4 regions of the Streptomyces sp. NPDC050619 genome follow, and region 1 is predicted to be linked to each of the others. Evidence: riboswitches for the same ligand, from Rfam matches in the RefSeq annotation. Region 1 holds a riboswitch; each other region holds the start of a gene.
The links. A riboswitch is a leader RNA that binds a small molecule or an ion and turns the genes downstream of it on or off. The one in region 1 is predicted to bind cyclic di-AMP.
Positions count from the first base shown of each region.

Region 2: another riboswitch for cyclic di-AMP. It lies ahead of AB0I77_RS35135 (transglycosylase family protein); the one in region 1 lies ahead of AB0I77_RS29440 (M23 family metallopeptidase).
Region 3: another riboswitch for cyclic di-AMP. It lies ahead of AB0I77_RS28820 (NlpC/P60 family protein); the one in region 1 lies ahead of AB0I77_RS29440 (M23 family metallopeptidase).
Region 4: another riboswitch for cyclic di-AMP. It lies ahead of AB0I77_RS30725 (LysM peptidoglycan-binding domain-containing protein); the one in region 1 lies ahead of AB0I77_RS29440 (M23 family metallopeptidase).

Region 1 covers NZ_JBFAIR010000020.1:19,575-26,924, forward strand. Annotated here, with positions in the region: gene trmB (tRNA (guanosine(46)-N7)-methyltransferase TrmB) at 1-302, shown strand, start outside; gene AB0I77_RS29430 (PrsW family intramembrane metalloprotease) at 356-1,675, shown strand; gene AB0I77_RS29435 (aldo/keto reductase) at 1,705-2,670, opposite strand; gene AB0I77_RS29440 (M23 family metallopeptidase) at 2,785-3,819, opposite strand; cyclic di-AMP (ydaO/yuaA leader) riboswitch at 3,832-3,989, opposite strand; tRNA gene AB0I77_RS29445 (tRNA-Met) at 4,301-4,374, opposite strand; gene AB0I77_RS29450 (dihydrofolate reductase family protein) at 4,554-5,690, opposite strand; gene AB0I77_RS29455 (MarR family transcriptional regulator) at 5,763-6,278, shown strand; gene ribA (GTP cyclohydrolase II) at 6,437-7,099, shown strand; gene AB0I77_RS29465 (response regulator transcription factor) at 7,139-7,350, opposite strand, start outside.
Region 2 covers NZ_JBFAIR010000026.1:132,237-139,586, forward strand. Annotated here, with positions in the region: gene AB0I77_RS35115 (Ppx/GppA phosphatase family protein) at 1-227, opposite strand, end outside; gene AB0I77_RS35120 (DUF501 domain-containing protein) at 224-754, opposite strand; gene AB0I77_RS35125 (septum formation initiator family protein) at 799-1,275, opposite strand; gene eno (phosphopyruvate hydratase) at 1,398-2,684, opposite strand; gene AB0I77_RS35135 (transglycosylase family protein) at 2,964-3,674, opposite strand; cyclic di-AMP (ydaO/yuaA leader) riboswitch at 3,679-3,857, opposite strand; gene AB0I77_RS35140 (transglycosylase family protein) at 4,042-5,037, opposite strand; gene AB0I77_RS35145 (cytochrome P450) at 5,190-6,479, opposite strand; gene AB0I77_RS35150 (hypothetical protein) at 6,489-7,350, opposite strand, start outside.
Region 3 covers NZ_JBFAIR010000019.1:95,790-103,139, reverse strand. Annotated here, with positions in the region: gene AB0I77_RS28840 (cobalamin B12-binding domain-containing protein) at 1-280, opposite strand, end outside; gene AB0I77_RS28835 (alpha/beta fold hydrolase) at 712-1,593, shown strand; gene AB0I77_RS28830 (M23 family metallopeptidase) at 1,839-3,320, shown strand; gene pcrA (DNA helicase PcrA) at 3,440-5,926, opposite strand; cyclic di-AMP (ydaO/yuaA leader) riboswitch at 6,161-6,327, shown strand; gene AB0I77_RS28820 (NlpC/P60 family protein) at 6,336-7,350, shown strand, end outside.
Region 4 covers NZ_JBFAIR010000021.1:59,493-66,842, forward strand. Annotated here, with positions in the region: gene AB0I77_RS30720 (HAD family hydrolase) at 1-173, shown strand, start outside; gene AB0I77_RS30725 (LysM peptidoglycan-binding domain-containing protein) at 181-921, opposite strand; cyclic di-AMP (ydaO/yuaA leader) riboswitch at 927-1,103, opposite strand; gene AB0I77_RS30730 (CocE/NonD family hydrolase) at 1,378-3,372, opposite strand; gene AB0I77_RS30735 (peptide MFS transporter) at 3,505-5,001, opposite strand; gene AB0I77_RS30740 (polyprenyl synthetase family protein) at 5,218-6,228, shown strand; gene AB0I77_RS30745 (CHRD domain-containing protein) at 6,612-7,350, shown strand, end outside.

The DNA.
Region 1 (7,350 bases):
TCCTCGACCTCGTCGCGGCCCGGCTCAGGCCCGGGGCGATCGTGCACTGCGCGACCGACTGGGAGCCGTACGCGGAGCAGATGCTCGAGGTGCTCACCGCGCACCCCGCCTTCGAGAACACCCAGGCCGACGGTGGTTTTGCGCCGCGTCCCGACTTCCGGCCGCTGACCCGTTTCGAGGGCCAGGGACTGGACAAGGGACATGTCGTGAACGACCTGCTCTTCCGGCGCGTACAGCGGGAAGAACAGGATCCGGACCAGCACACAGAACAGGACACAGACCTACCCCCCACAGGCGCCTGAGCCCACGTCCCCACTCCTGCGGGCGGCGCCCATCCCTCGTTAGGGTCAATGCCGTGGCCACCGTTCCCCCGTACCCGACGCATCCCGGCCCTCCCGCCGGTGGCGCACTGCGGCACGCGCACTGGTGGCAGAAGAAGTGGGTGCGTTACGGCGCGCTGATCACGCTCCTCACGCTCTCCGGGCTCGTCATCCTCGCCCTCGTCCGCCAACAGACCGGCACCGAGGGGTTCCTGGTCGGGCTCGGGCTCGCCGTCCTGCCCGTACCGCTGCTCATAGCCGCCTTCCGGTGGCTCGACCGGGTCGAACCGGGGCCCTGGCGCAACCTGCTGTTCGCCTTCGCCTGGGGCGCCTGCGCGGCGGCGCTGATAGCGATCGTCGCCAACAGCTTCGCGACCAGATGGATAGCGACGGCGACCGCGGATCCCTCCAGCGCGGACACCCTCGGCGCGACCGTGATAGCGCCGATCGTCGAGGAGTTGGCCAAGGCCGCCGCCGTCTTACTCGTCTTCCTCTTCAGACGCCGGGACTTCACCGGGATCGTCGACGGGGTGGTGATAGCCGGGGTCACCGCCACCGGGTTCGCCTTCACCGAGAACATCCTCTACCTCGGCACCGCCTTCGGCACCGACCAGCTCAACGGCGAGGGCGGGATCGCCTCCGTCACCGCGGCCACCTTCTTCGTGCGCGTCATCATGTCGCCGTTCGCGCACCCGCTCTTCACCGTCCTGACCGGCATCGGCTTCGGCATCTCCGCGCTCTCGGCGGAGCGCCAGCATGTGCGGCGCGTCCTGCTGCCGCTGTCCGGGCTGCTGCTCGCGATGGGCATGCACGCGATCTGGAACGGCTCGTCGTCGTTCGGCGAGTACGGCTTCTTCGCCGTCTACGCCGCGTTCATGGTGCCCGCGTTCGGGCTGCTGACCTGGCTCGTCATCTGGACGCGGCAGCGCGAGCTGAAGACCGTACGGGAGGAACTGCCCGCCTATGCCGTGACGGGGTGGCTGACACCGGCCGAGCCGTACGCGCTGGGCTCGATGCGGGCCCGGCGCATGGCCCGGGACTACGCCCGCCACCACGCCGGAAGGCCGGCGGCGCGGGCGGTGTCGCAGTACGAGGCCTACGCGACCTCGCTGGCGTTCCTCCGGCAACGCGGGCGCCGTGGGCGGGCCGGGGCCGACTTCGCCGTACGGGAACGGGAACTGCTGGCCGAGCTGTGGCGGCGCCGGGACGTGGCGCGCCCGGCGCTGGACCACGCGGCACGGGCGACGGCCCCGCCGGTGGCGGTGGCCGCGCCGCCGTGGCCGGTGTACGGGGCGTACGGGTATCCGACGACGCCGACGACGCCGTATCCCTCGTACAACCCGTACCGGACCTAGGGCCCTGAGCGGGGATCAGGAACGAACGGTCAGGCCGAAGCCGCCGTCAGCCTCCCGACCTCCTCCTGCGTCAGGCTGAGCTCCGCCACACCCATCAGCGCCGGCAGCTGCTCCACCGTCCGCGCGGACGCGATCGGCGCCGTCACCGTGGGCTGGGCGGCGAGCCACACCAGGGCGACCGTGGCGACCGGGACGTCGTGGGCCTGGGCGATCTCGTCGAGCGCCCCGAGCACCTTGCGCCCGCGGTCGGTCTCCAGGGGCCGGCCGGCGCCCCTGGTCCCCCGCTCGCTGTCGACGGTCACACCGGGCCGGTACTTGCCGGTGAGGAAGCCGGAGGCGAGCGCGGAGTACGGGACGGCGGCCAGGCCGGAGCGTTCGGCGAGGTCCTGTAGCTCGCCCTCGTAGGTGTCGCGGGAGATCAGGTTGTAGTGGGGCTGTAGCGCCACGTACCGGGCGAGGCCCTCGCGGTCGGAGAACTCCAGGGACGCCGCGAGCCGCTCGGCGGAGATGTTGGAGGCGGCGATGTGCCGCACCTTGCCCGCCTTCACCAGTTCGTCGAGCGCGCCGATGATCTCCTCGACCGGCACGTCGGGCTGGTCGAAGTGGGTGTAGTAGAGGTCGATGTAGTCGGTGTCCAGGCGGCGCAGCGAGGCGTCGGCGGCGGCCTTGATGTTGGCGGCCGACAGGCCCCGGTAGTCGGGGTGCTGGCTGACCTTCGTGGCGATCACGACGTCGGAGCGGTTGCCGCGCGCCTTGAGCCACTTGCCGATGACGGTCTCGGACTCGCCGCCCTTGTTGCCGTCGACCCACGCCGAGTAGGAGTCGGCGGTGTCGACGAAGTTGCCGCCCGCGGCCGTGTAGGCGTCGAGCACGGCGAAGGACTCCGCCTCGTCGGCGGTCCAGCCGAAGACATTGCCGCCGAGGGACAGCGGGAAGACCTCAAGGTCCGAGGAACCGAGCTTGCGAAGCGAAGGAGCAGGAGCAGGAGAAGTCATGCTCCTCTTCAACACCCGCCCCACCAGCCTGTATTCCGCATACACCGAAGACCGGCAGCCCTGACGTCGCAAGGACGCCGTCAGGACCGCCGGTGATCAGAAGGTCGGTGTGGCTCAGGGGTTGACGCCCTTGCTCCGCAGCCAGGCCATCGGGTCGATCCCGGAGTCGGCACCGCCCGAGTGGACTTCGAGGTGGAGGTGGGCACCGGTGACGTTCCCGGTGGCGCCCACGCGGCCGATCACCTCACCCGTGCTGACCTTCTGGCCGACGCTGACACTGATCGACGACTGGTGGGCGTACCAGAGTTCCGTGCCGTCCTCGAGGGTGAGCACCGTCTTGTAGCCGTACGACCCGTCCCAGCCGGCCTGCGTGATCGTGCCGGAGTGGATCGCCTTGATGAGCGTGCCCGTGGGCGCGGCGAAGTCGAGGCCGGTGTGGTAGCCGGACGACCAGAGGGAGCCGGCCTGGCCGAAGGTGCTGGTGATGGTGTACGAGGAGGTCGGCAGCGTGAACTGCTTGGCCAGCTCGGCGAGGCGCTCGGCCTCGGCCTTCCGCTCGGCCTCCTCCTCCGCCTTCTTCTTCGCGGCGGCGGCCTTGGCCTTGGCCTCCTGCTCCGCCTTGGCGGCCGCCGCGGCGGCCTCCTTCTCGGCGGCGGCCACGGCCTGGGCGGCGGCCTTGCTCTCGACCTGGTCCTGCTGCTGCTCGACCTGGGCCATGATCCGGGTCCGCAGCGCCTCACCGGCGTCCGAGGCACTCTGCGCGGTGTCGTCGGTGGAGGTCTCGGCGACGCTGCTGAGCGCGGTGGTGGTCTCGGCCTCGTCCGCGACGTCGTCCGAGAGGAGGGAGCCCACATTGGGCAGGTCGGGCAGGGAGATCGAGACCGGCGGAGTGCCGGTCTGCGCGCTGGCCATGCCGCCCGCGCCGACGGCGGCTATGACGCCGACGCCCAGGACGGTGGAGCTGCGGGCGATTCCGCCGCGCTGCTTGGCGACACGATGCCGGCCACGTACGGGGCGGAGGGAATCCTCGGTGGGGTTCCACTCCTCCCAGGGGCCCTCGTCGTTTTGGTAAGTGCCGTAGCCGAATGTCTCGGTGTCGCGCTGGCTGGGCACGAACGGGGCTTCTGGGGCAGGCCGGTTGGACGCCACGTGGGGCGTACTCCTTTCCTTCCTTCTCGCCTACCGGGTTAGCTGACGGGTTCGGAGCAGGAAGGTCTCCTACGCGCGTATACCAGCCGTGAGTTCACGGTGGCATCCGCGCGATTCACCCCAAGGTGGTGGTTCCCCGGTTCCCTTGCGGAATTCGGCGCGTGCGCACGGAGCCGCCTCTTGTGACGGCTGGGACGACCGCGCTGCGTTATCGAACGTTAATAGACCAGGGGGCTCGATTCCAAGCTGTTCCGCTTGATCATTAACGTTTTCCCGTGGGACTAACGGCCCATGACCGGCGAAAATCGGGCGAGTTGACCAAGGCTCAGGAAGCTCACAGGTATTGACGGTATGTCAGTTGTTATCGGAGCGGGACGACGCGTTCACGCGGGGTGACGGCGATCGAGCCCGCCCTGCCGGCCGTCGTACCGAAACGCACCGAGGGCCGGAACCCTTTCGGATTCCGGCCCTCGGCCTTCAGTAGCGGGGACAGGATTTGAACCTGCGACCTCTGGGTTATGAGCCCAGCGAGCTACCGAGCTGCTCCACCCCGCGTCGTTGTAAGACCAGCATACGCCATCTGCGGGGGCCGAAGTACACGGGTTTTCGTCCACTGCCCTTTACGGGGTGTTTTACGACGGCTTCCACCCCGTTTCGACGAAGAATTTCCAGCCCCGGCCGGGCTGAAGACACTCACCTGCCCCGGCGCCAAGAGGCGCTCGTGATCAATACAGCTAGCGCAACAGATGCCGATTCGGCACCTTCGCCAGCTCCTCGAACTCGGGCAGCAGAACCACCTCCGCCCCTGCCCCCACCAGCACCCCACTCCCATCGGCCCCCGCCACAAACGTCTCCGGCTCTCGCCAAGCAGTCACCACCCGCCGCACCCCCGCCTCCAGAATCAGCCGAGCACACGGCACCGGCCGGGACGCCCGCCGAGCGCACGGCTCCAGGCTGCTGTAGACCGTCGCGGACGCCAGCCGCACATCCCCCGGCCCGATCTTCGCCAGCGCCGCCTCCTCCGCGTGCACGACCGGATCGCCCTCCCGGGAGTACCCCCGCGCCAGCTCCGTCCCGTCGGCCGCCACCACCACCGCGCCCACGCTGAACGCCGTCTCCGAGGGCGGGCACAGGGCCGCCAGCTCGCAGGCGCGGGCCAGCCAGTGCCGGTCGGCGGCGGACGGGAGGCTGCCGGTGCCGGGTGCCGTCGGCTCGTACCGGATGAGGACCACGTCGCCGATGGGCCGCGTCTCCACGAGCCGGAGCCGTCCACGCTGATACACACCCGGCCCGAACAGCCGGGGCGCGTCCGGATCGCCGACGAACAGCGGGGCCAGCACCAGCTGGAGCTCGTCGGCGAGGCCCTGCCGGAGCAGCTGGGTGTGGATCTGCCCGCCGCCCTCGACCATCAGACGGCGGACCCCCCGGACGTCGTACAGATGCTCCAGCAACAGCCGCCAGTCCAGTTCACCACCCTGAGAAACCAGAGGCACCACCTCCGCCGTCAGCCCCACCCCCCGAACCCGCCCCGCCCCCTCCTCCGTCGTATAGACGATCTTCTCCCCACCCGTGTGCCAGAACTTCGCCGTCGGATCGAGCTCGCCCGACCCGCTGACCGTGACCTTGAGCGGATACTCCGGATTCCCCGCGGCGACCCGCGCGGCCCGCCGCTCCGGCGAGTTGACCAGCAGCCGCGGGTTGTCGGCCCGAATGGTCCCCGCGCCGACGAGGATCGCGTCGACGGACGCCCGCACCTCGTCGACCCGGTCGAAGTCGGCCGGGCTGGAGAGCAGCAGGCGGTCGGGGCCGGTGTCGTCCAGGTAGCCGTCGAGGGAGACGGCGGCGGAGAGGAGGACGTACGGGTGAGGCATCGGCGCGGTCCCTCTCGAAGGCGGCGGCACGGCGGGCTTGGTTCAAGTTTGAAACAAACCTACACTGGGGGCATGACGACTCGCTGGCTCACCTCGAAGGAGCAGCGCGCCTGGCGCGCGTACGTCGCCGCGTCGCTCCTCCTGGAGGACGCGATCGACCGGCAGCTCCAGCAGGAGGCCGGCATGCCACACCTCTACTACTCCATCCTCGCCTACCTCTCCGAAATGCCGGAGCACCGTCTGCGCATGACCGATCTCGCGGAGAAGCTGAAGATCACCCGCAGCCGGCTGACGTACGCGGTCACCCGCCTGGAGAAGGACGGCCTGCTGCGGCGCGAGAACTGCCGAGGGGACAAGCGGGGCAGCGTCGCCGCGCTCACCGAAGAGGGGATGGCGGTGCTGGAGCGGACGGCGCCCGGCCACGTCGAGACAGTCCGCGCCTCCCTCTTCGACCGGCTCACTCCGGAGCAGGTGGATCAGCTGGAGGAGATCTGCACGGGGATCGCGCAGGGGCTCCAGGGGGACGACGCCCAGTCCGCACCCGAGGACGTCCCGTGGCGCCGACGCTCCTCTCCGTCCTGCTCATAACGCCTCCCGCTCATAACGCGCCCCGCCCAAAACGCCTACAACGCCCATAACCTGCATCACAGAGCATTGCTTCAACTTTAAAGCATGGGGTAGGGTCCCTAGCCGTAGATCTGTTTCAAATCTGAAGCAGATATGAGCACCGGACCCGGGAGAACCCCATGCCCGACTTCCCCACCGCCACCCCCCGCTCCCGCGTCCGCGTCCCCCTGCGCTTCCACGACGGCTACGGCGTCGACGCCGACCTGGTCACCTTCCACGGCCTCGCCGACGGCCAGGAACACCTGGCCGTCGTCCTCGGCGACCCGGCGCCCGGCACCACCCCGCTGGTCCGGCTGCACTCCGAGTGCCTGACCGGGGACGTCTTCGGCTCGGCCCGCTGCGACTGCGGACCGCAGCTGCGCGAGGCGGTCGAGCGCATCGCCGACCGCGGCGGCGTCCTGCTCTACCTCCGCCAGGAGGGCCGCGGCATCGGCCTCTACAACAAGCTCGACGCGTACGCCCTCCAGGACCAGGGCCTCGACACGTACGCCGCCAACACCGCGCTGGGCCTGCCCGAGGACGCCCGCGACTACACGGCGGCCGCCCAGATGCTGCGGGCCCTCGACATCCCGAGCCTGGACCTGCTCTCCAACAACCCCGACAAGGCAGACCAGTTGAGGGATCTCGGCATCGACGTCCAGGACAGGATCCCGACCGGCGTCTTCACCACCGCGCACAACGTCCGCTACCTGCGCGCGAAGGTCCTCCAGACCCAGCACACCCTCCCGCTGGGCGAATTGAGGGAGCAGCCGGAACTGCTGGCGGAACGTCACGCGGGCTGAGGACCCGCTACACCATTACCCGGAACGGCCGTACCGGCGTCACTCCGGCGCGTGCGCCAGATACGCCAGTACGGCCAGCACCCGGCGGTGCCCGCTGTCCCTCACCGGCAGCCCCAGCTTCAGAAAGACGTTGCCGATGTGCTTGTGGACCGCGCGCTCGGTGACGACGAGACTCTTGGCGATGGTGGCGTTGTCATGCCCCTCCGCCATCAGCTTCAGCACCTCCCGCTCCCGCGGAGTGAGCGAGTCCA
Region 2 (7,350 bases), on a different contig from region 1:
CGCTCGGCGCCGTGCTCCTTGATGACCGCCGCGTACTCCCGGCAGGCGGCGAAGGTGCGCTCCAGCGCCTCGGGGGCGAGCCGTCCGGTGCGGTCGACGCCCTGGCCGAGCCGCACGATGGTCATACGGCGGTCCAGGTCGACCAGTTCGCCGCTCTCACCGTCCACGTCGGCGACCAGCAGCCGGATCGAATTCGTACCGCAGTCGATGGCGGCGACTCGGGTCACTTCGCGTCCTCCCGCACGAGCGTCACGCACGCTCCCTTGCGCCACCACTCGGGCAGCATCTCCAGTGCCTCGTCGCCGAGCGGGTTCACGCCCGGTCCGGCCGCCAGCGAGTGGGCCACCAGCACGTGCAGGCACTTCACCCGGTCCGGCATGCCGCCCGCGCTCGGGAAGCCCTTCAGCTCCTCGATCTCGTCGCGGCGCCGGATGTAGTCCTCGTGCGCGGCGCGGTAGGCGGCGGCGAGCTCCGGGTCGCTCTCCAGGCGGGCCGTCATCTCCTTCATCACGCCGTTGGCCTCCAGGGTGCCGATCGCCGAGGAGGCCTTCGGGCACGTCAGGTAGTACAGCGTCGGGAAGGGCGTGCCGTCGGGAAGGCGGGGGGCCGTCTCCACCACGTCCGGGTGGCCGCACGGGCAGCGGTGCGCGATGGCGCGCAGCCCGCGGGGCGGACGCCCGAGCTGCTGCTTGAAGGCCTCGACGTCCGCGTCGGTGGGCTCGGTGCGCGGGGTGGGCGGCGGGGGCGTGTGCATGCCTTTAGGGAAGTCTCTCTGAGGTATCTGAGGTATCTGTCGGTTCACTGGTCGGCGGCGTCGGACTTGTCGACCCCGTCCCAGACGTTGGCGTACCAGGGGCGGTCGGCCGCCCCCAGCTCGGCGCGCGACTGCTTGGCCGCGTCCGGGTCGATGACGATGTACCCCGTCTCGCCCGGCATGACGTAGTGCAGCCGCTCCCGGATCTGCTGCTCCGCGTACGCGTCGTCCTGCCAGCGTGCCTTGACGTCGCGCAGTTGCTCGACCCGCTGCCGGGCCTGATCCTGCTGCCGTTGGAGATCGTCGACCTCGGCGCGCTGGGAGACGTACTGCCTCATGGGATAGGCGAGCGCCACGATCAGCGTGCACAGGACGAGGGCGAGCAGCGCGGCGCGGCCGGTCAGCCGGGAGCGGCGCGCCTGCCGCTTGGTCTGGGAGCGGTAGACGCGGGCGGCCGTCTGCTCGCCGAGCAGCTTGATCCTGGTCGTGGTGGAGAAACGGTCGCGGTCCTTCACGGCCATCGGCTCCCGCCTCCCCTTCACACCCGTCATACGCGCGTACGTCCCCGGACACGGTACGGGACCGGGTACGGGGACGTACGTACGACTGGCTAAGGCTTACCCAGGGTTGAGCCCCGCTTGGGTCAGCCCTTGAAGCGAGGGAACGCGCTGCGACCGGCGTACACCGCCGCGTCGTCGAGGATCTCCTCGATGCGCAGCAGCTGGTTGTACTTGGCGACGCGCTCGGAGCGGGCCGGGGCGCCGGTCTTGATCTGGCCGCAGTTGGTGGCGACGGCCAGGTCGGCGATCGTGACGTCCTCGGTCTCGCCGGAGCGGTGGGACATCATGCACTTGAAGCCGGAGCGCTGGGCGAGCTCGACGGCGTCCAGGGTCTCGGTCAGCGAGCCGATCTGGTTGACCTTGACCAGCAGGGCGTTGGCGGCACCCTCGTCGATACCGCGGGCCAGGCGCTCCGGGTTGGTGACGAACAGGTCGTCGCCGACGATCTGCACCTTGTCGCCGAGCTTGTCCGTGAGGATCTTCCAGCCGGCCCAGTCGTCCTCGAACAGCGGGTCCTCGATGGAGACGAGCGGGTAGGCCGCGGCGAGCTCCTCGTAGTACTCCGTCATCTCGGCGGCGGAGCGCTCCTTGCCCTCGAAGGAGTAGACGCCGTCCTTGTAGAACTCGGAGGCGGCCACGTCGAGCGCGAGGGCGATCTGCTCGCCGGGGACGTAACCGGCCTGCTTGACGGCCTCGAGGATGAGGTCGAGGGCCTCGCGGTTGGAGCCGAGGTTCGGGGCGAAGCCGCCCTCGTCGCCGAGGCCGGTGGACAGGCCCTTGGTCTTCAGCACCTTCTTGAGGGTGTGGTAGACCTCGGTGCCCCAGCGCAGCGCCTCGGAGAAGGTCTCCGCGCCGATCGGGGCGATCATGAACTCCTGGATGTCCACGTTGGAGTCGGCGTGCGAGCCGCCGTTGAGGATGTTCATCATCGGCACCGGCAGCAGGTGCGCGTTCGGGCCGCCCAGGTACCGGAAGAGCGGGAGGTCGCTGGCCTCGGAGGCGGCGTGGGCGACGGCGAGCGAGACGCCGAGGATGGCGTTGGCGCCGAGCGAGCCCTTGTTGTCGGTGGCGTCCAGGTCGAACATGGCCTGGTCGATCAGGCGCTGCTCGGTGGCGTCGTAGCCGACCAGCTCCGGGCCGATCTGCTCGATGACGGCCAGGACGGCCTTCTCGACACCCTTGCCCTGGTAGCGGTTGGGGTCGCCGTCACGGAGCTCGATGGCCTCGAAGGCGCCCGTGGAGGCGCCGGACGGGACGGCGGCACGACCGGTGCTGCCGTCGTCGAGGCCGACCTCGACCTCGACCGTGGGGTTGCCTCGGGAGTCCAGGATTTCCCGGGCTACGACGACGTCGATGGACGGCACGAGCATCTCCTTCTTGGATGTGACGCGGGTCAGCAGGGCCACGAGGCCCGTAGCGAACGGGGGCCGCGGTCGGCTCTGCGAGACCGAGCCTAACCGCCTCCGGGCCATCGGCCGGTCCGTCGACCACCTCATGGACAGAACCGAGAGTAAATTGTTTCCGAACGGAACAAAGAGACGGAACAAAGGATGAGGACTCAAAGAGGACTCAAAAAAGCCCCGCCCCGGTGCGTACGGGGGATGACGCACCGGAGCGGGGAGCCCGTGGGGACGGCTACGAGCCGCGTGTCACTTCAGGTGCAGCTGCTGGCCCGGGAAGATCAGGTCGGCCTGGTCGACGATGTCCTTGTTCAGCTTGAACACCTTCTGCCAGCCGCCGGCGACGTCGTGCTCCTCGGCGATCGAGCTGAGGGTGTCGCCCTTGACGACCTTGTACTCGCCGTCGCCCTTCTTGACCTTCTTGCCGGTCGGGGTGGTGACGGTCTTCTTGGCGGCCGGGCGCTCGGCGGAGCGGGAGGCCGGCTGCTCGGTGGTGGAGCGGCTGCTGGTGTCGGTGCCCTGGCTCTGGCTCTGCGAGGAGTTGCTGGAGCCGCTCGACGAGGAGTCGGCGCTGCCACCGTTGTAGCCGCCGCTCGACAGACCCGTGCCGCAGTGCGGCCAGGCACCCTTGCCCTGGGCGGCGAGGACCTTCTCGGCGACGGCTATCTGCTGCGCCTTGGAGGCCAGGTTGGCCGTGGAGGCGTACTGCGTGCCGCCGTACGCGGCCCAGGTGGAGGCGGAGAACTGAAGACCGCCGTAGTAGCCGTTGCCGGTGTTGATGGACCAGTTGCCGCCGGACTCGCACTGGGCGACGGTGTCCCACTCGGAGGCGGTGGCGGCGGAGGCGGTGCCGGAGGCCATCAGCGGGGCGGCGACGGCCGCGCCGGTGACACCGGCGATGGCGATGGCGCGAGTGGTCTTGCTCGGACGGCGGTGCTTGCCCTTGCCGGAAAACAGCATGGAGAGATCCCCTCACCGACGCCTGCGAGGTGAGCTGTCGGGTTCGGGCCGGTTGAGTTGCCCGGCCGCACACCGTTCGGTGCGCGACTTCACCCCTAGCCGGTTCCGGTCTCGAGTTGCCTCAAGTCCTGGTCCCGGCGCCTACCTTGGGTCCCCCGCTCCTGCCTTCGGCGCTGTTCAGCGACGACTGTTCCCGTGCGGCCGCTGGCAGGATTCGGCGTTGCGGCTACCGGGGCTCGTGGTGACGAGCGGTCCTGACCGTAGACACGCGATCGGCGGAATTTCAAAGACGATCAGGGCTTCTGAGACTCATCCCACACTTTCACCAAACCGGACATTCAGTGGCGAAGTGTGACGCGAACTCCCGCTACCTTTTGCCCTGTTCAGCACCGACTTCGAGCGTCTGACCGGCGACGATATGCCCCGGGTCGGCACCGATCGCCTTTTTGTTCGTCTCGTAGAGGGCACGCCATCCGCCCTGGACGCCAAGGGAGTCGGCGATGGACGCGAGAGTGTCTCCGGAACGGACGGTGTACGAGTCGCCGGGAGCCGCGTGACGGCCCGTGGAGGTGTCGGTGTCGGCCGCGCCTTCATCGGCACTGCCTCCGCGATGCCGGCCGGCGGTGAGGGCTCCGGTGTCCACCAGACTCGAAAGGCCGCCCTCTTGCCAGGAGTTGTCGGAGCCGTCCTGTCCGGCCGCACCCGTGGAGGAGCTGTCGGAGTCCTGTGAGTCACTGGAGCCCGGGTCGGAATCACCGGATGCGTCGGACTTGGTCGAATTGTCCTTCGCGTTCGACGGGTCCGACGGGTCGTCGGACGGAGAGGGTGACGCGGGTGGCGTGGAAGCGTCCGCGGAGGAATTCGACGACGATTCCGATGAATCGGACAAGCCAGACGAGTCGGATGGACCAGATGAACCAGACGAACTGGATGAATTACCCGAACTCGAGCCATCCGCCAGCCCCGTGTCGACATCGGCCGAACCGGAGTCCTTGTCGAGCCCGTTGAGCAGCCCGCAGGTCCGCCAGTAGCCGACACCCTTGTCGGCGAGGACCTTCTCGGCGACGGCTATCTGCTGGGAGCGGCTGGCCTGGTCGGCGCTCGAGGCGTAGTCGAGGCCGCCGTACTTCTCCCAGTCCTCCTGGGCCAGGTGGAGCCCGCCGTAGTACCCGTCGCCCTTGTTCGCGCTCCAGGATCCGCCGGTCTCGCAGTTCGCGACCTGGTCCCATGTGGTGCCGCTGGCCGCGCTCGCGCCGGTGGCGCCGAGGAGCGGGATCGCGATGGCGGAGCCGGTCACTCCGGCCGCGACGAGCAGAGCCGGAGCCTGGCGGGGGCGACGGTGACGACCGTTCCCGGAGAGCATACGGAGGCCTTTCCCGAGACAACTGTGACCGGCGCGACGGGTGTGCGGCTAGGTGTCGCGCTGATCCGTGAACGTATAGGCACACGATTACTTGTCACAAGTTAATGCCGCACAGATCACGTGAAGATCACAGACGTGAAGGCATGTCACCTTTACGCAGGTGGGAGCAGTCGACCACGGGGCGTGAACGCGACGGGCAGCGTACGCAGTCCGCGCATGATGAGCCCTCCGCGCCAGCGCAAATCGGCTGAATCCCCTCCGAGTTGCAGGTCGGGAAGGCGCGTGAGCAGCGTGGCGAGGGCGGTCTGCGCCTCCAGACGGGCGAGCGGGGCGCCGAGGCAGTAGTGGATGCCGTGCCCGTACCCGAGGTGCTGGTTGTCGCCGCGGGAGAGATCGAGCACATCCGGATCGGCGAACCGCTCCGGATCCCGGTCCGCGGCGGCGAGGACGACGAGGACGGGGTCGCCGGGTGCGATGTCCTGCCCGCCGAGGGTGACCGGCCGGGTGGCGAAGCGCCAGGTGGCGAGCTCGACGGGGCCGTCGTAGCGGAGGAGTTCCTCGACGCCGGTGGCGAGGAGGCCGGTGTCCCCGGCGGCCAGGGAGTCCTGGAGGCGGGCCCGTTGCCCGGGGTGGGTGAGCAGGGCGTAGGTGCCGTTGCCGATGAGATTTACGGTCGTCTCAAAACCGGCGAACAGCAGGATGAAGGCCATGGCGGCGGCCTCGTTCTCGGTGAGGTGCTCACCGTGGTCGGAGGCGCGGATGAGCCCGGAGATGAGGTCCTCGCCGGGCGCGGCGGTCTGCGGCAGCGCCTCGCGCTTGCGGTGGATGAGCTCGGCGAGATAGCCGCGCATCTTCTTCACCGACCGCGCGACACCGCCCCGCGGACCTCCCCCGTGACGGATCATCATCCCCGCCCAGTCCCGGAAGTCGTCCTGGTCCTCGCGGGGGACGCCGAGCAGGTCGCAGATCGCGTAGATGGGGAGAGGGAAGGCGAACTCATGGATGAGATCGGCGCTTCCCGTCTCGGCGAACTGGTCGATGAGGTGGTCGGTGAGCTCCTGGACGCGCGGTGCGAACTCGGCGACCCGCCTCGGGGTGAACGCCTTGGAGACGAGCCGCCGCAGTCTCGTGTGGTCCGGCGGATCGATGTTGAGCAGATGGGTCATCAACTCGGCCTTGCGCTCGCCGGGGATGCCGGTCTTGCCCTTGGCGTGCGCGGGCTCGTCGTGATGGGCGGGGTTCTTGGACAGCCGCGGGTCGGCGAGGGCTTGTTTGGCGTCCGCGTAGCGGGTGACCAGCCAGGCCTCCACGCCGCTGGGGAGTTTGGCGCGGTGGACGGGGGCGTTTTCGCGCAGCCAGGCGTAGGCGGGGTAGGGGTTGGTGGCGAACTCCCAGGTGAAGAGCTCCGGTGCGGGGTTCGTGGGGGTGGGCTGGTCGGTCACGCCCTGACGTTATACGGCGGAGTCGGGGGTGTCCCGATCGGCGGTCTCTCGCCGCTTGAACGCCCAGTAGAGGCCGCGTTCCTCCGCGATGCGCAACATCTCCTCGGACACCGGCGAACTGCTGACCACGGCGGCGTAGAACTCCGCGCCCGGGTCGCCTCGCTTCTCCCCCTCACGGAACAGCGCCAGCGCCGCGACGAGGTCGCGTTGCAGTTCCTTGAGCATGCCGAGCGCGATCAGCGCGTGGACCTGCCCGGCGTCGGCAGCGGTCCGGAGCAGTGCCTCCGCCTCCGCATGATGCTCGGGCCCCTTCTGGGAGAGCAGGATCCCCAGGCGGTACGCGCCCTGTGCGTCACCGGCGTCGGCGGCACGCCTGTAAAACCTCTCGGCCTCGTTCTTACTGCCGTCGAGTTGCAGCAGCCTTCCGATGGCGACCGCGGAAGACGCCTCTCCGCGCCGATACGCCTTCAGATGCCATCGCATGGCGTCGTTCTCACGGCCGGGAACGCCCGCGAAGAGTTCGCCGAGGGTCCCTGCGGCCCGCTCGTCGCCGGCCTCGGCCGCGCGGGTCAGCCATCGCTCGGCGGCTTGGCGGTGGAGCCGGCCGAGATGGCGCGCGGCCGTCCTGCTCCCGCTCGCCGCCGCCGCCTCCAGATACGGCAGCGCACCCTCCTCGTCCGTACGGTCCAGCAGGACCAGCGCCAGTTCCACGGCCGCCCACGGGTGGCCCCCGTCGGCGGCCCGCCGCAGCCACCCCTCGCGTTCCTCGCCCTCGGTGCGCACGGCGAATCCGAGCGCCACCGCCGGATCCCCCGCCTCGATCCGGGTCTGCAACGCCGTGCGGGCGGCATCGAGTACGGCGGTGAAGCCG
Region 3 (7,350 bases), on a different contig from region 1:
CGAAGACCAGGATGTCCGCCGCGTCGCGCTCCTTGAGCAGCTTGATGACGGCCGCGAAGAGCGTGTTGTGCGCCCCGGAGAGGATGGACAGGCCGATCGCGTCGGCGTCCTCCTGGATCGCGGTGTCGACGATCTGCTCGGGCGTCTGGTGGAGTCCGGTGTAGATGACTTCCATACCCGCGTCGCGCAGCGCCCGCGCGATCACCTTGGCCCCGCGATCGTGGCCGTCGAGCCCCGGCTTGGCCACCACCACGCGGATCGGACCGGCTGCCATACCCATCACTGCCTCCATGAAGCGACTCCATTCATCTGTACCCACAAGTACCGCACCGGCCGGGAAAGTGAACGAACGTTATTGCCAGCATCCCGCACCCGGCAGTTTCGCGGTGGATACCGAGGGGGAAATCACACGGTGGGACACGTTCGGGAGCCGCAACGAGGTCGTCGCACCGCCGCGCCGCAGGCCACGCGCCGCGGCGGTGCGACGTATCGGCGTCGGCACGAAAGGCACGCAGGGCAGGTAAGGCACGACAGCGGGGAGCTTCGTCGTCCCACCGGCAGGGAGCCTCGCCACGTCATCGGCGCACGCGCCGCACGCCACCCCCGCCCCAGGCGATCCGCTCGCGCCGCGTCGACGACCTCGCTCGCGACTTCCCATAAGGGCACCCGGTGGACAGAGCCGTCCTCCCGCGTGTCGACAGGAGGTCGGCCATGAAGGTCACGGGGGCCACGCTGCCCTTTCTTCCCTTCTGCCAGCGGCTGTTGCCCAGCAGACTGGCGGGTTTCTCGCTGGCCCTTCTCAAGGCGACCGCCCTGGAGATCACGATCCTCGCGGGACACCTCCTCCTCTATCCCTCCGGCATCACCCAGGAGCGCCGGGCCGCCCCCGTGTCCCCGCTCCCCACACCGGACGACGGCGACGACGGCCCGGCCCAGCTGCCCACGCAGGCCAAGCCCCCGGTCGTGCTGCTGCACGGCTTCATCGACAACCGCTCGGTCTTCGTCCTGCTGCGCCGCAATCTCGCCCAGCACGGCAGGCAGCAGATCGAGTCGCTCAACTACTCGCCGCTGACCTGCGACGTCCGCACCGCGGCCGCGCTGCTCGGCCGGCACATAGAGGAGATCTGCGAGCGCACGGGCAGCAAGCAGGTCGACATCGTCGGCCACAGTCTGGGCGGACTGATCGCGCGGTACTACGTCCAGCGCCTGGGCGGTGACTTCCGCGTCCGGACGCTCGTGACACTCGGCACCCCGCACTCCGGCACCCGAGTGGTGCCACTGGCGAACGCCCACCCGATCGTGCGCCAGATGCGCCCGAGCTCGGAGCTGATCGAGGAGCTGACCGGGCCCGCACCCGGCTGCCGTACGCACTTCGTCAGCTTCTGGAGCGACCTCGACCATCTGATGGACCCGCTGGAGACAGCCTGCGTCGACCACCCCGACCTGATCTCGCAGAGCGTCCGGGTGAGCGGGATCGGGCATCTCGCCCTGCCCGTGCACCCCGCCGTCGCGACCGGGATACGCCAGGTACTCGACACGGAACAGACCCCAGCCGAAGCCACGGCCGACTCGGGCGGCCTGACGGTGGCCTGACAGCTGAAACAGCCGACCCACAGCCCTCGGACAGCCATTCATCTTCGAACAGTCTTCGAACGCAGAGCCAAACCCGCGCCCGCAGTCCCCCGAAACACGGCCGAATGCCCGTTTCCCGCGCGCGTGAAACCCGCGGAAGATTGTCGCGCCCGCATACCGCCGGGTACAGTCACCGCACTGCTCTGCCAGCCCCTGTTGTCGAGGCGAAAGAGAAGTTGGTGAACGACCGTCACCCGTCGGGGACCATGACCACCCCGGCTCCGGCTTCCGACGCCGCCTCGACGCCCTACGCGTCATACGGCACCCAGGAAGCCCAGTACGGCGACTTCACCACGTACGGAAACTACGACGCCACAGGTTTCGAAACCGGCGGCAACGCCACCCCGACCTTCGAGGCCGACCCCCTCTTCGGCTGCCTTCCCGGCGACGGCACGGGGTCGTACGACAGCTCGACGTGGTCCACGGGCAGCCAGCAGACCCTGAACTACGACGCGTACGCGGCCCAGCACCACGCCGCCCACGACAGCGGCGCGTACGACACCACCGCCTGGACCGGCGAGCAGCAGCACCTCTCCGTGATCCCGCCGCAGGCCACGAGCCCCGACGTCAGCGGCCAGTGGAACGCGGGCGCCTGGCTCCAGCCCGACCAGTCAGGATGCCCGGCCGACCAGACCCAGCACTGGGAATGGGGCACGCAGGCCTTCGACACCGGGGCGTACGACGCCACGCAGTGGAACTCCGACGGCGGCACCTCGGCAGCCGCCGCGGAGTACGAGCCCCACGCCGAATCCTTCCACCAGTCCCTCGACCAGCAGGCGACGGCGACCTTCGAGCAGGTCACGCACGACGAAACCGCCGCAGACGACAACGAGTTGGGCGTCACCGGCGTCATGCCCGCCGCATCCGTCGCCCCGCTCCTGAGCGACCGGGAAGAAGCCACACCAACTCCAGCCCCGGCCCCGGCGACACGCGCTGCCGCTCGCGGCGCGGGGCGCTCCCGCCGCCGTCCGCCCCCCAAGCGCTCCCCGCTGCTGACCATCGCCGTGCCCTCGGCCTGCGTGATGGGGGTGGCCGGGATCGCCGCCGCGTCCGTCGGCACCTTCACCGACGACAGCAAGGCCGCCTCGACGACCGCGTCGGACGTGACCGCCGTCAAGCCGTCCGCCGCGAACAACAAGCTGGACACCCAGCTGGAGAGCCTCTCCGCCGGCGTCGACGACTTCGCCGACCGGGCCAGCCGCACGCAGGAACGTATCGACCTCAAGGCTCAGCAACTGGCCGAGAAGAAGAGGGCGGCCGCGGAGGCGGCCCGCAAGGAGCGGCTGCGCCCCAAGTACGCGCTGCCGGTCGCCCAGCGCGGCCTCAGCGCCTACTTCGGCCAGGCCGGCGTCAACTGGATGTCCATCCACACCGGCATAGACTTCCCGGTCTCCTACGGCACGACCGTGATGGCCGTCACCGACGGCACCGTCCGGACGCAGTGGAACAGCGCCTACGGCAACATGATGATCGTGACCGCGAAGGACGGCACGGAGACGTGGTACTGCCACCTCGCCAGCTACCGCGTCGCCTCCGGTACGACGGTGAAGGCCGGCGACCCGATCGCCTACTCGGGCAACTCGGGCAACTCGACCGGGCCGCACCTGCACCTCGAGGTACGGCCGTCCGGCGGCTCGGCCATCGATCCGCTTCCCTGGCTGCGGAGTCACGGGCTCGACCCGACGTAAGCCGCCCGCAACACGCTTACAACCGGCGCAGTCGCTCCTAGCCGCAGTCGCACAGCTTCACCACCGGCGCAGTCGCCACAGCTCTCGCTACAGCGCTACAGCTGTCGCTACAGCCGTCGCTACAGCTTCTCCACCGGCGCGTACCGCAGCAGCAGCCGCTTCGGATTCGCCTCCCCGAAGTCGATCGTCGCCTCGGCGTTGGCGCCCGTGCCCTTCACGCCCACCACCGTCCCGAGCCCGAACTGGTCGTGCGTCACCCGGTCCCCGACCGCCAGCGCGACCACCGGCTTCTCCGAGGTCCGCCGCGTGGCGAAGCCGGAGGCGCCCGAGGCCGCCGAGCGGGAGCGGGACGACGACAGCGAGGCCGCCACGCCGGACGCCGGACCCGAGGACATCGGTGCCGTGGCACCGGTCCGCTTCCAGTCGACGTGGTGCGCCGGGATCTCCTCCAGGAAACGGGACGGCGGGTTGTACGACGGCTGCCCCCACGCGCTCCGCATCGACGACCGCGTCAGATAGAGCCGTTCCCGCGCGCGCGTGATGCCGACGTACGCAAGGCGCCGCTCCTCCTCCAGCTCCTTGTTCTCACCGAGGGCGCGCATGTGCGGGAAGACGCCGTCCTCCATGCCGGTCAGGAAGACGACCGGGAACTCCAGGCCCTTGGCGGTGTGGAGGGTCATGAGGGTGATGACCCCCGAGCCGTCCTCGTCCTCGTCGGGGATCTGGTCGGAGTCGGCGACGAGCGCGACCCGCTCCAGGAAGGCGGAGAGCCCGCCGACCGCCTCGCCCTCGGCGGACTCCTGTTCGAACTCCAGGGCCACGGCGGCGAGTTCCTGGAGGTTCTCGATCCGGGTCTCGTCCTGCGGATCGGTGGAGGCCTGCAACTCGGCGAGGTAGCCGGTGCGTTCGAGGATGGCTTCCAGGACGGTCGCAGGTCCCACGCCGGACTCGACGATCGTACGGAGGTCCTCCATCAGCGTGTTGAACCGCTTCACGGCGTTCGTGGAGCGCGCGGCCATGCCGTACGCCTCGTCGACGCGCTTCAGCGCCTGCGGGAAGCTGATCTTCTCGCGCTGGGAGAGGGCGTCGATCATCGCCTCCGCGCGGTCGCCGATGCCGCGCTTGGGGACGTTCAGGATGCGGCGCAGCGGGACCGAGTCCTCCGGGTTGGCCAGCACGCGCAGGTAGGCCAGGACGTCCCGGACCTCCTTGCGCTCGTAGAAGCGGACGCCGCCGACGACCTTGTAGGGCAGGCCGACGCGGATGAAGATCTCTTCGAAGACACGGGACTGGGCGTTCGTACGGTAGAAGACCGCGACGTCCCCGGCCTTCGCCTCGCGCGCGTCCGTGAGGCGGTCTATCTCGTCGGCGACGAACTGCGCCTCGTCGTGCTCGGTGTCGGCGACGTAGCCGGTGATGCGCGCGCCCTCGCCCGCGTTGGTCCACAGGTTCTTGGGGCGGCGGGACTCGTTGCGCTCGATGACCGCGTTGGCGGCGGAGAGGATCGTCTGCGTCGAGCGGTAGTTCTGCTCCAGCAGGATCGTCGTCGCGTCCGGGTAGTCCTCCTCGAACTGGAGGATGTTGCGGATCGTCGCGCCGCGGAAGGCGTAGATCGACTGGTCGGCGTCGCCCACGACGCACAGTTCGGCGGGCGGGAGGTCCAACTCGCTGGGCGGTACGTCCACCGGGTGCTCGGAGGTGCCGACGAGTTCCCGGACGAGGGCGTACTGGGCGTGGTTGGTGTCCTGGTACTCGTCCACGAGGACGTGCCGGAAGCGGCGGCGGTAGTGCTCGGCGACGTCCGGGAACGCGCGCAGCAGGTTGACCGTCGTCATGATCAGGTCGTCGAAGTCGAGGGCGTTCGCCTCGCGCAGCCGCGACTGGTACATCGCGTAGGCCTGGGCGAGGGTCTTCTCGAAGCCGTCGGTGGCCTGGGCGGCGAAGTCCTCCTCGTCGATCAACTCGTTCTTCAGGTTCGAGATCTTGGCGCTGAAGGACTTCGGCGGGAAGCGCTTGGGGTCGAGCTCCAGGTCACGGCAGACCAGGGCCATGAGGCGCTTGCTGTCGGCGGCGTCGTAGATGGAGAAACTCGACGTGAAGCCGAGCTTCTTGCTCTCGCGCCGCAGGATGCGTACGCACGCGCTGTGGAAGGTCATCACCCACATCGCGTTGGCGCGCGGGCCGACGAGTTGCTCGACGCGCTCCTTCATCTCGCCCGCGGCCTTGTTGGTGAAGGTGATCGCGAGGATCTGGCCCGGGTGGACCTGCCGCTCGCCGAGCAGGTGGGCGATGCGGTGGGTCAGCACACGCGTCTTGCCGGAGCCGGCGCCGGCCACGATGAGCAGCGGGGTGCCGTGGTGCACGACGGCGGCACGCTGGTTGTCGTTCAGCCCCTCCAGGAGCGCGGCCGCGTCCACCGCCGGGCGCGGGGCGCCGTCGCGGTAGTAGGCGTCCCGGTCCGGGGGCACGTCGAACTTTCCGCCGAACAGATCGTCCGGAACGGACTCCGGTACGTGATCGTCGTCGGGCGGCGGCGGGGGCTCCTCCGCGTGCCCACGAGGGGCCTGGAGGTTCGCCAGGAAGCTGTCATCAAAGAGGCTGCTCATCGCTCTCCGAGTCTAGGGCGCCCCACTGACACCCCGCCGCCGCCCCGAGAACATCACCCGGCCTTCTCGCCCTCCGGAACCGTTCCGTCACGGTCCGCGATGGCCGGCGACGCCCTGAGTCAAGGTCACGAAAATGTATCGGGCATTTCACCCATCAACCTTCACAGGCACCACACGAGTTGGCTACGGTGCCGAGCAGGCCGCACGACCCCCTCCGGCGAACGTCGCCGGGCCGCGCGGCCTCCGCCGAGTCCGGTGCGCCGCCGCGCAGCCGGAGCCGGGGACCCACCGAACTTGGGGTGAATCGGCCGGCTCCCTTCCGGGAACGGCCGTAGGGCAACCCTTCCAGACCACCCGCCCGAACCCGACAGCTAACTCGGTAGGCGGAGCATGGAAGGAGTCGCCTCCCTTGGCGTCGCACCGCAAGTCGCGTCCTTCGGGCACGCGCGTAGCAGGCATACGGACCCCCGCCCTCGCCACGGCGGCCCTCACCTCCGTGGCCCTGCTGTCCCAGACGGCCAACGCCGCCCCCTCGGCCGACGACAAACCGAGCCTCGAGGAAGTCGAGAAGAAGGTCGACGACCTCTACCGCCAGGCCGAGTCGGCGACCGACAAGTACAACGCGGCCAAGGAGAAGTCCGCGAAACAGCGCAAGCGCGTCGACACCCTCCTCGACGACGTCGCCCAGCGCACGCAGAAACTCAACGAGGCGCGGGAGGAACTGGGCACCTTCGCCGCCGCCCAGTACCGGACCGGCGCCTCGGCCCCCGACACCGCGACCTTCCTGCTCGCGGACTCGCCGCAGGACTACTTCGACCAGAACCAGCTGATGGGCCGGCTGACCAGTCGCCAGAAAGGCGCGGTCGACGACTACGTCACCGAGCAGTCCGCGACGATGAAGAAGCGCCAGGAGGCCACGAAGAGCCTCGAGACGCTCACCGAGTCGCAGGGCGACCTGAAGACGGCCAAGGCGACCGTCCAGACCAAGCTCGCCGGCGCACGAGAACTCCTGTCGAAGCTGACCGCCGAGGAGAAGGCACGGCTCGCGGCGATCGAGAAGGAGAAGCAGCAGGAGGCGGCCCGCAAGGCCGCGGAGCTGGCACGGCAGCAGGCGGCGGAGCAGAAGGCCCGGGAAGAGGCCGCGGCCCAGCAGGAGCAGGAGAGCTCCTCCGGATCCACCACCGCCCCCAGCACCTCCGCACCTTCCGCGCCCTCCGCGCCCGACTCCTCGTACGCCACCAAGGCCGAGAAGGCGCTGGCCTTCGCCCGCGCCCAGATCGGCAAGCCGTACGTCTGGGGCGCCACGGGCCCCGGCTCCTACGACTGCTCCGGCCTCACCCAGGCCGCCTGGAAAGCCGCCGGCGTCGACATCCCGCGTGTCACCTACGACCAGGTCAACGCCGGCACCACGGTCTCCCTCTCCA
Region 4 (7,350 bases), on a different contig from region 1:
CCATCGCCTTCGGGGACATGCCCAACGACATCCCCATGTTCGACTGGGCGGCCCACGGCGTCGCGATGGCCAACGCCCACCCCGAACTCAAGGCCGTGGCCGACGAGATCACCTCGTCGAACGAGGACGACGGCATCGCCGTCGTCCTCGAGAGACTGTTTCCGCGGCGGTAAGGCAGGCTCAGTACGCCCCGAAGACGTTGTCGATCGAGCCGTACCGCGCGGCCGCGTAGTTGCAGGCCGCGGCGATGTTCGCGACCGGGTCGTACGGGTCGAACGACGTGCCGGCCACGTGGTACGCCTGGAAGGTCGGGTCGATGGTCTGGAGCAGGCCCTTGGACGGGGTGCCTGCGGCGGCGTTGGAGTCCCAGTTGTTGATGGCGTTGGGGTTGCCCGAGGACTCGCGCATGATGTTGCGGTAAATGCCGTCGTACGAGCCGGGGATTCCCTTCTGCGCCATGATGTCCATCGCCTGGCGGATCCAGCCGTCGAGGTTGTTCGCGTACGTCTTGACGGAGGCCTGGGTGGCCTGGGTGGTCTTGGTGACGGACTGGGCGGGCTTCTTGGCGGGCGCCGAGGTCGTCTTCGTCGTCCTGACCGTCAGCTTGAGACCCTGGTGGATCAGCCGGGGGTCGTCGCCGACGGCCTTGCGGTTGTCCTTGTAGAGCTGTCGCCAGCCGCCGGGCGTGTCGTACTTGTCCGCGATGCCGTAGAGCGTGTCGCCCTTGACCGCGGTGTACGTGACGGACTTGACCTGCGCTACGGCCTGCGCTGCGGCGGGGGCCGCGGCCGGCGCCGCGGCGCTCGCGGTGGTCGCGCTCAGCAGCGGGAGGGCGAGGGCGACGGTGCCGGTTCCGACTGCGACGATGCCTCGGGTGAGCGGGCGGGTTCTGGGGCGGCGGTGCTTACCTCGTGCGGCCATGGCTCTGTTCCTCTCCGGCGCCTACGAGGTGAGCTGTCGGGTTCGGGCGGGAGCTGCCCGGCCGCGCCCTGACGGACGCGACTTCACCCCCAGCCGTTCCGGTGCGACATGTGCCGTCCGGCCCGGCGACTTACCTGGGTCCCCCGCTCCTGCCGTGCGAGTGTCTTCGTCGATGAGTCTCGGTCCGGGCGGCGGCAGGATTAGGCGTCCGCCCGACAGGCCGGGAACGTATGCGAGAGCACATGTCCGGAACAAGTGCTGGATTCACATAAGACCCCTGTTGACCTTGGACGGAGTCATTTGGGGTGCTTGATCCTTTGCTGTTGCAAGGCTCAACTGGCGTTCGATGCAAGGCGAAACGCAAAGGCGTGACAGAGGGGTGCGCGCGGGGAGCGAGTGACCCAACTCACTGGCCTGCACAAGAGTGGCAAATCGGGCATTGTGCTCAACTCGTCGTCAACCGGCCGTCCGTGGGATCTGCTTCTCCCAGGTTCGGTGGAAGACCACCTCGCCACCGTCCGTGCAAATCACCTCGTTGGCGGCGAAAAAGGACGATTCGTCGCAGGTGATGGTCGAGCTGGTGCGGACTGTCGTGTCCCAGGCCAGTTCCGGCCGGTGCAGCCGGATCGACCAGTCCGAGTGGGTGCGCGCCGACAGGGGGTCCGACTCGTTGATCGTGTACGTCTCCAGCGCCTCCTCGGTGAACTCCAGACCGTCGGGATACACCCGCGTGCCGCCGTAGCGCGGATCGACCTCCAGCCGCCACTCGCCCTTGGCCACATCGCGCACGACCAGCCGTTCGGGGCGGGGCTCGTCGAGGGTGGCCGGGTAGCTCACGCCCAGCGGTTCGGACTGCTCCGGGTCCTCGAAGGAGATGTCCGAGGCGAACTCCCCTGTCCGTACCGGGAGTTCCAGGAAGCTCCCGGTCGGATCCAGCGTGCAGCCCGCCGCCGAGTCGGGCTGCGGCCAGATCCACGGCCAGTACGCCGAGGAGACGGCGAGCCGGATGCGGTGCCCGGCCGGGAAGACGTGGCCGATGCCGTTCAGCTCGAACTCGACGTCCTCCGTGCTCCCCGGCGCCCACGGCACCGCCTTGTCCCGGCCCTGCCGCGCCGACAGGTTCAGCACGCCCCGGGTGACGAGGGTCGACGAGCCGTCCGGGGCCACGTCGCACACGCGGGCGACCACCTGGCCGCGCGGCACCTCGGAGGTCAGCCGCAGCCGCACCCTCGGCCGCCCCAACACCCAGGTCTCCTCGCCCACTTCGAACTCGAAGCACTCCGACCGCGCGTCCTCCTCCCGCTGGTCGGGCGGCAGATCGGCGTCGTTGCCGAAGGGGAAGAAGCGGCCCGCGTCGAGGCCCGTGTGCTGCGGCGAGCGGATGAGAAGGGGGGCGCCCTGGAGGTCGTACGAGACGGTCCTGACGTTGGGGGAGGGCCAGGCCGGTTCGCCGACCCAGCGGCCGGGCAGCGTGTCGTACACCGTCGCCGGGGGGTGCGAGTCGCTGACGTACGCACGCAGGAGGGGTTCCCGCATCGCGCCTGAGTCGGTTCCCTTCAGCCAGTGGTCCCACCAGCGCAGGGTCTCCTGGAGGAAGCCGATGGCCGGGCCGGGCGGCAGGCCGCGGTCGGGGTACTGGTGGGACCAGGGGCCGATCAGGCCGCGGACGCGGTCGGCCAGCAGGTGCTCGACCAGGCGGAGCACCGTGTCGCGGTACGGGTCGTGCCAGCCGCCCACCGCCAGGACGGCGGCGTCGATCGCGCCGTAGTCCTCGCAGGCGCTGCCGTGGCGCCAGTAGCGGTCCCGGGTCTGGTGGTCCAGCCAGGTGTGGACGAGGGGCTCCACTTCCTCCAGGCGCTCCAGCCACAGCTCCCGCCAGGCCGCGCCGGCGTACCGCGGGTCCGGCGGGCGGCAGACGAAGGCGAGCATGGTGGCCGCCCAGGCGTGCATGTCCACCGCGAGGACGGAACCTCCCATGTAGTGCACGTCGTTGTCATAGCGATCGTCGGTGGAGCAGACCGTGACGATCGCCTTGAGCGGCTCGGGCGCGAGGGCCGCGATCTGGAGGGAGTTGAAGCCGCCCCAGGAGATGCCGAACATGCCGACCTTGCCGTCGCACCACGGCTGGGCCGCCAGCCAGTTCACCACCTCGACCCCGTCGGCCAGTTCCGTCGCCGAGTACTCGTCCGTCGGCACGCCCTCGCTGTTGCCGTGCCCGCGGACATCCACCCGGACGGAGGCGTAGCCGTGCCCGGCGTACCAGGGATGGCGTTGCCAGTCGCGGGGCGCGGTCCAGTCGGTCAGACGGTACGGCAGGTACTCGAGGAGCGCGGGCACGGGTTCGTCCGTCAGGGGGCGCCACACGCGCGCGTAGAGGAGTGTCCCGTCCGGGAGCGGGATGCGGAGGTCCTCGTGGGTCGTCTCGTAGGGGAAGGACGTACGGATGCGGATGCTCATCGGGGTGACCTCAGTGGACCGGGTGCGCGGATGTTCAGCGGGGTGACCTCAGTGGGCCGGGTGCGGCGGATGCCCGTCGGGGTGACCTCAGTGAACCGGGTGCGACAGAAGCTCATCGGGGTGGCCTCAATGGACCGGGTGCATCGTGCGGCGCAGCCAGGGCGCGGCCGCCATCACGGCCAGGCCCGCGGCTATCGCGACCGCGCCGTTGACGCCGAAGTAGGCCTGCTGGGAGACGTCGTCGTAGAGCTTCACCGTCTGGGCCTGGATGCCGTTCGCCAGGGCCAGGGACAGGAACCACAGGGACATGGTCTGGCTGGAGAAGGCGGCCGGGGCGAGCTTGGTCGTGGCCGACATGCCGGAGGTCTCCAGGAGGATGTCGCCGAGCCCGAGCAGGAGGTAGGAGCCGACGATCCACCAGGCGGACATCAGGTAGTCGCCGGAGGCGTGTCCGGACGTCGGCAGGGCCATCAGCAGGAACGACAGACCGCCGAGGACGACCCCGATCGCGATCTTGTTCGAGGCGTGCGGCTGGCCGCGGCCCATGCGGACCCAGAGCGCGGCGACCACGGGCGCGAGGCCGACCTCGAAGGCGCCCAGGGCGGAGGCGTACCAACTGGCGGGGAAGTCGAAGCCGAGGATCGTCGTCTCGGCGTTCGACGCGGCCAGCAGCATCATCGTCGAGTACGCCTGGAAGAGGATGAAGTTGAAGACGGTGGAGGCGAGAAAGAGGACGATGTACGGGCGCAGCCGGCCGCGTTCCCCGGGCGTCACCCGGGGGCTCATGAACATCACCGTGAAGTAGACGACCGGGGCGACCACCGAGACGAGGGTGAGCAGATCGACGAAGCGGTCCATGGTGAGCGGGCCGGCGGCGGCGAGGGCCGTCGCGATGAGCGCGGTGGCGGCGATCCCCGCGATGATCAGGCGGACGGCCCCGCGCATCGCCTCCGGCGCGAGGGCGAACTCCGCCGCGTGTCCCCGCCCGGCCAGGTGGCGGCGGCCCAGGACGTACTGGGCCAGGCCCAGCGTCATGCCGATCGCCGCCGCCGAGAAGCCCCAGTGCCAGCCCTGGTGGTCGCCGAGCCAGCCGGTGATCAGCGGGCCCGCGAAGGCGCCGATGTTGATCGCCATGTAGTAGAGCGCGAAACCGGCGTCGCGGCGGTCGTCGTCGGTGGCGTAGAGCTTGCCGACCATGGTGGCCGCGTTGGGCTTGAGCAGACCCGTGCCCGCGCTGATCAGGCCCAGGCCGGTCCAGGTCGTCGCGGCGGTGGGTACGGCCATGGAGTAGTGGCCGCAGGCGATCAGGATCCCGCCCCACAGCACCGCGCGGTACGAGCCGAGGATGCGGTCGGCGAGCCAGCCGCCGGCGACGGACACGAGGTAGACGAGGGTGCCGTAGGCGGCGGAGACGGAGGCGGCGGTTCCGGCCGACATGCCCAGGCCGCCGTGCGCCACCGTGTCGGCGAAATAGAGGACGAGGATGGCCTGCATACCGAGGAACGAGAAGCGTTCCCAGACCTCGAGACCGGAGAGGGTGAGCAGGCCTTTGGGCTGGCCGAAGAAGGCGTGGTCGTCGTCGGGGGACGGTGGCCGGTTCTCGGCCGTGGCATCGACGTCGATCTCGGACAATCTCTGCTGCTTCCGTGTAAGTCGGTAGATATCAGTTCATATCAAGTGATCAAAAACATACCGGGAGTGATCCGATACCGCCCGAGCTGCACGGGCGGGCGCTATCGGTGATCGAAACTTGACCGGATACGCTGACTTGAGTGATGGCAGCGACCTATCGACAAACCGTGTAATCGCCAGTAGACACCAGCAGACAGGAGACCCCTCGTGACCGTCGTCGGGCCGTTCGGGCTGAGCGTGCGGGACCAGGCTCTGGAAGCCGATGTCCAGGCCGGATTGGCGGCTGTCGAGGAGGGACTGCTCGAAGCCACCAAGAGTGAGGTTCCCTTCATCACCCAGGCCGCCCAACACCTGGTGCGGGCGGGTGGAAAGCGCTTCCGGCCGTTGCTTGTGATGCTCTCTGCCCAGTTCGGGGATCCGTATGCGCCGGGGATCGTGCCGTCGGCGGTGGTGGTGGAGCTGACCCACCTGGCGACCCTGTACCACGACGACGTGATGGACGAGGCCGCCGTGCGGCGCGGGGTCGACAGCGCCAACGCCCGCTGGGGCAACTCGGTCGCCGTCCTCACGGGTGACTTCCTGTTCGCCCGCGCCTCGCACATACTGGCCGACCTCGGGCCGGAGGCGGTGCGGGTTCAGGCGGAGGCGTTCGAACGGCTGGTCACCGGTCAGATCCTGGAGACGGCGGGGCCGACGGACGGGCGCGACCCGGTCGAGCACTACCTCGATGTCCTGGCCGGCAAGACGGGGTCGCTGGTGGCGGTGTCGTGCCGCTTCGGCGCGATGATGTCGGGCGCCGACGAGACGGTGATCGACGTGCTGACCCAGTACGGCGAGCGTCTTGGCGTCGCCTTCCAGTTGGCCGACGACGTCCTGGACATCGCCTCCGACTCGCACGAGTCCGGGAAGACGCCGGGCACGGATCTGCGCGAGGGCATTCCCACGCTGCCGGTGCTGCGGCTGCGGGAGCGGGCGGCCCGGCTGGGGCTGGCCGAGGACATCGCGCTGTGCGAGCTGCTGGACTCCGACCTGGGCGAGGACGCGCGGCTCGAGGAGGCGCTGGCCGGGCTGCGGGCGCATCCCGCACTGGAGCAGGCCCGCAAGGACACCGTCCGCTACGCCGAGGACGCGCGGTCCGCGCTTGCCCCGCTGCGGGACTGCGATGCGAAGCTGGCGCTGATGGAGATGTGCGATGCGGTGGTGCATCGGGCGGGGTGAGCTGTACTGGGGGCGTTCGTTTAGGGGGCGGGGTGGCCTGGAGTGGGGGTGCCCATCCACCGGGCGGGTGGCCTGTAGTGGGGTGCCCATTCAGCGGGCGGGGTGACCTGTAGCGGGGGGACCATTCACCGGGTGGGGGTGGCCTGGAGTGGGGGTGCCCATCCACCGGGCGGGCTGACCTGTACCGGGAGCGCCCATCCACCGAGCGGGCTGACCCATACCGGGAGCGCCCATCCAGCGAGCGGCCATCCTGCGAGATGTGACCCATGCCACACGGTTGAACTGATCCAAACCGAGATGTGCCCCGTATCCATGCCCAGAAGCAGACGCGGCGGGCGTTGGCTGACGTACGGGAGACACGGGGAGACACCACCATCATGGGCATGAACACGACGTCGTCGAAGCGCCGCCAGAGACTGCTCGTCACCAGCGCCGGGTTGACCGCCCTCGCCGGTATCGCCGCCGGGGTGGCCCCGGCGTACGCCCACCCGGACCACGCCGCCGAAAGCGTCACCCTTCTCGCCGCGAGCCTCCAGGGCGCGGGCGAGGTGCCCGTGCAGGGCGGCCCGGCCGTCGGCGACCAGGACGGAGCCGCGCTGGAATTCGTCAAGGTCGAGGGGGACACGGTGTCTGTCGCCGTGCAGTGGCGCGGCACCGGCAAGCCGACCGCCCTCCACCTCCACCAGGGCGCCAAGGGCGCCAACGGCGACGTCAAGGTCGACTTCACCAAGCTGCTCGACGCAAAGAGCGCGAAGAGCGCCAAGAGCTCCAGCAGCAAGGACCGCAGCCTCACCGGAACCGTCAAGGTCAAGGACACGGCGCTGCTCGACGCGCTGAAGTCCGAACCCGGCTCCTTCTACGCCAACCTGCACACGGCCGAGTTCCCGGGCGGTGCCGTCCGCGGCCAGCTCCACCCGGTCACCGTCGCCTCCTTCGACTTCCGCGACGCGCTCGACAACTTCCAGGCGTCCGTCATCAAGGGCAAGCAGATCTACGAGTGCAAGCCGGCCGAGGGCGGCGGCTACGCCTTCGCGCAGCGGGACGTCAGCGCCGTACTCGCCGGCGGCATCGCGCACTCCTTCGTGCAGCCCAACTCCGGTACGCCGCGGTGGATCGCGCCCG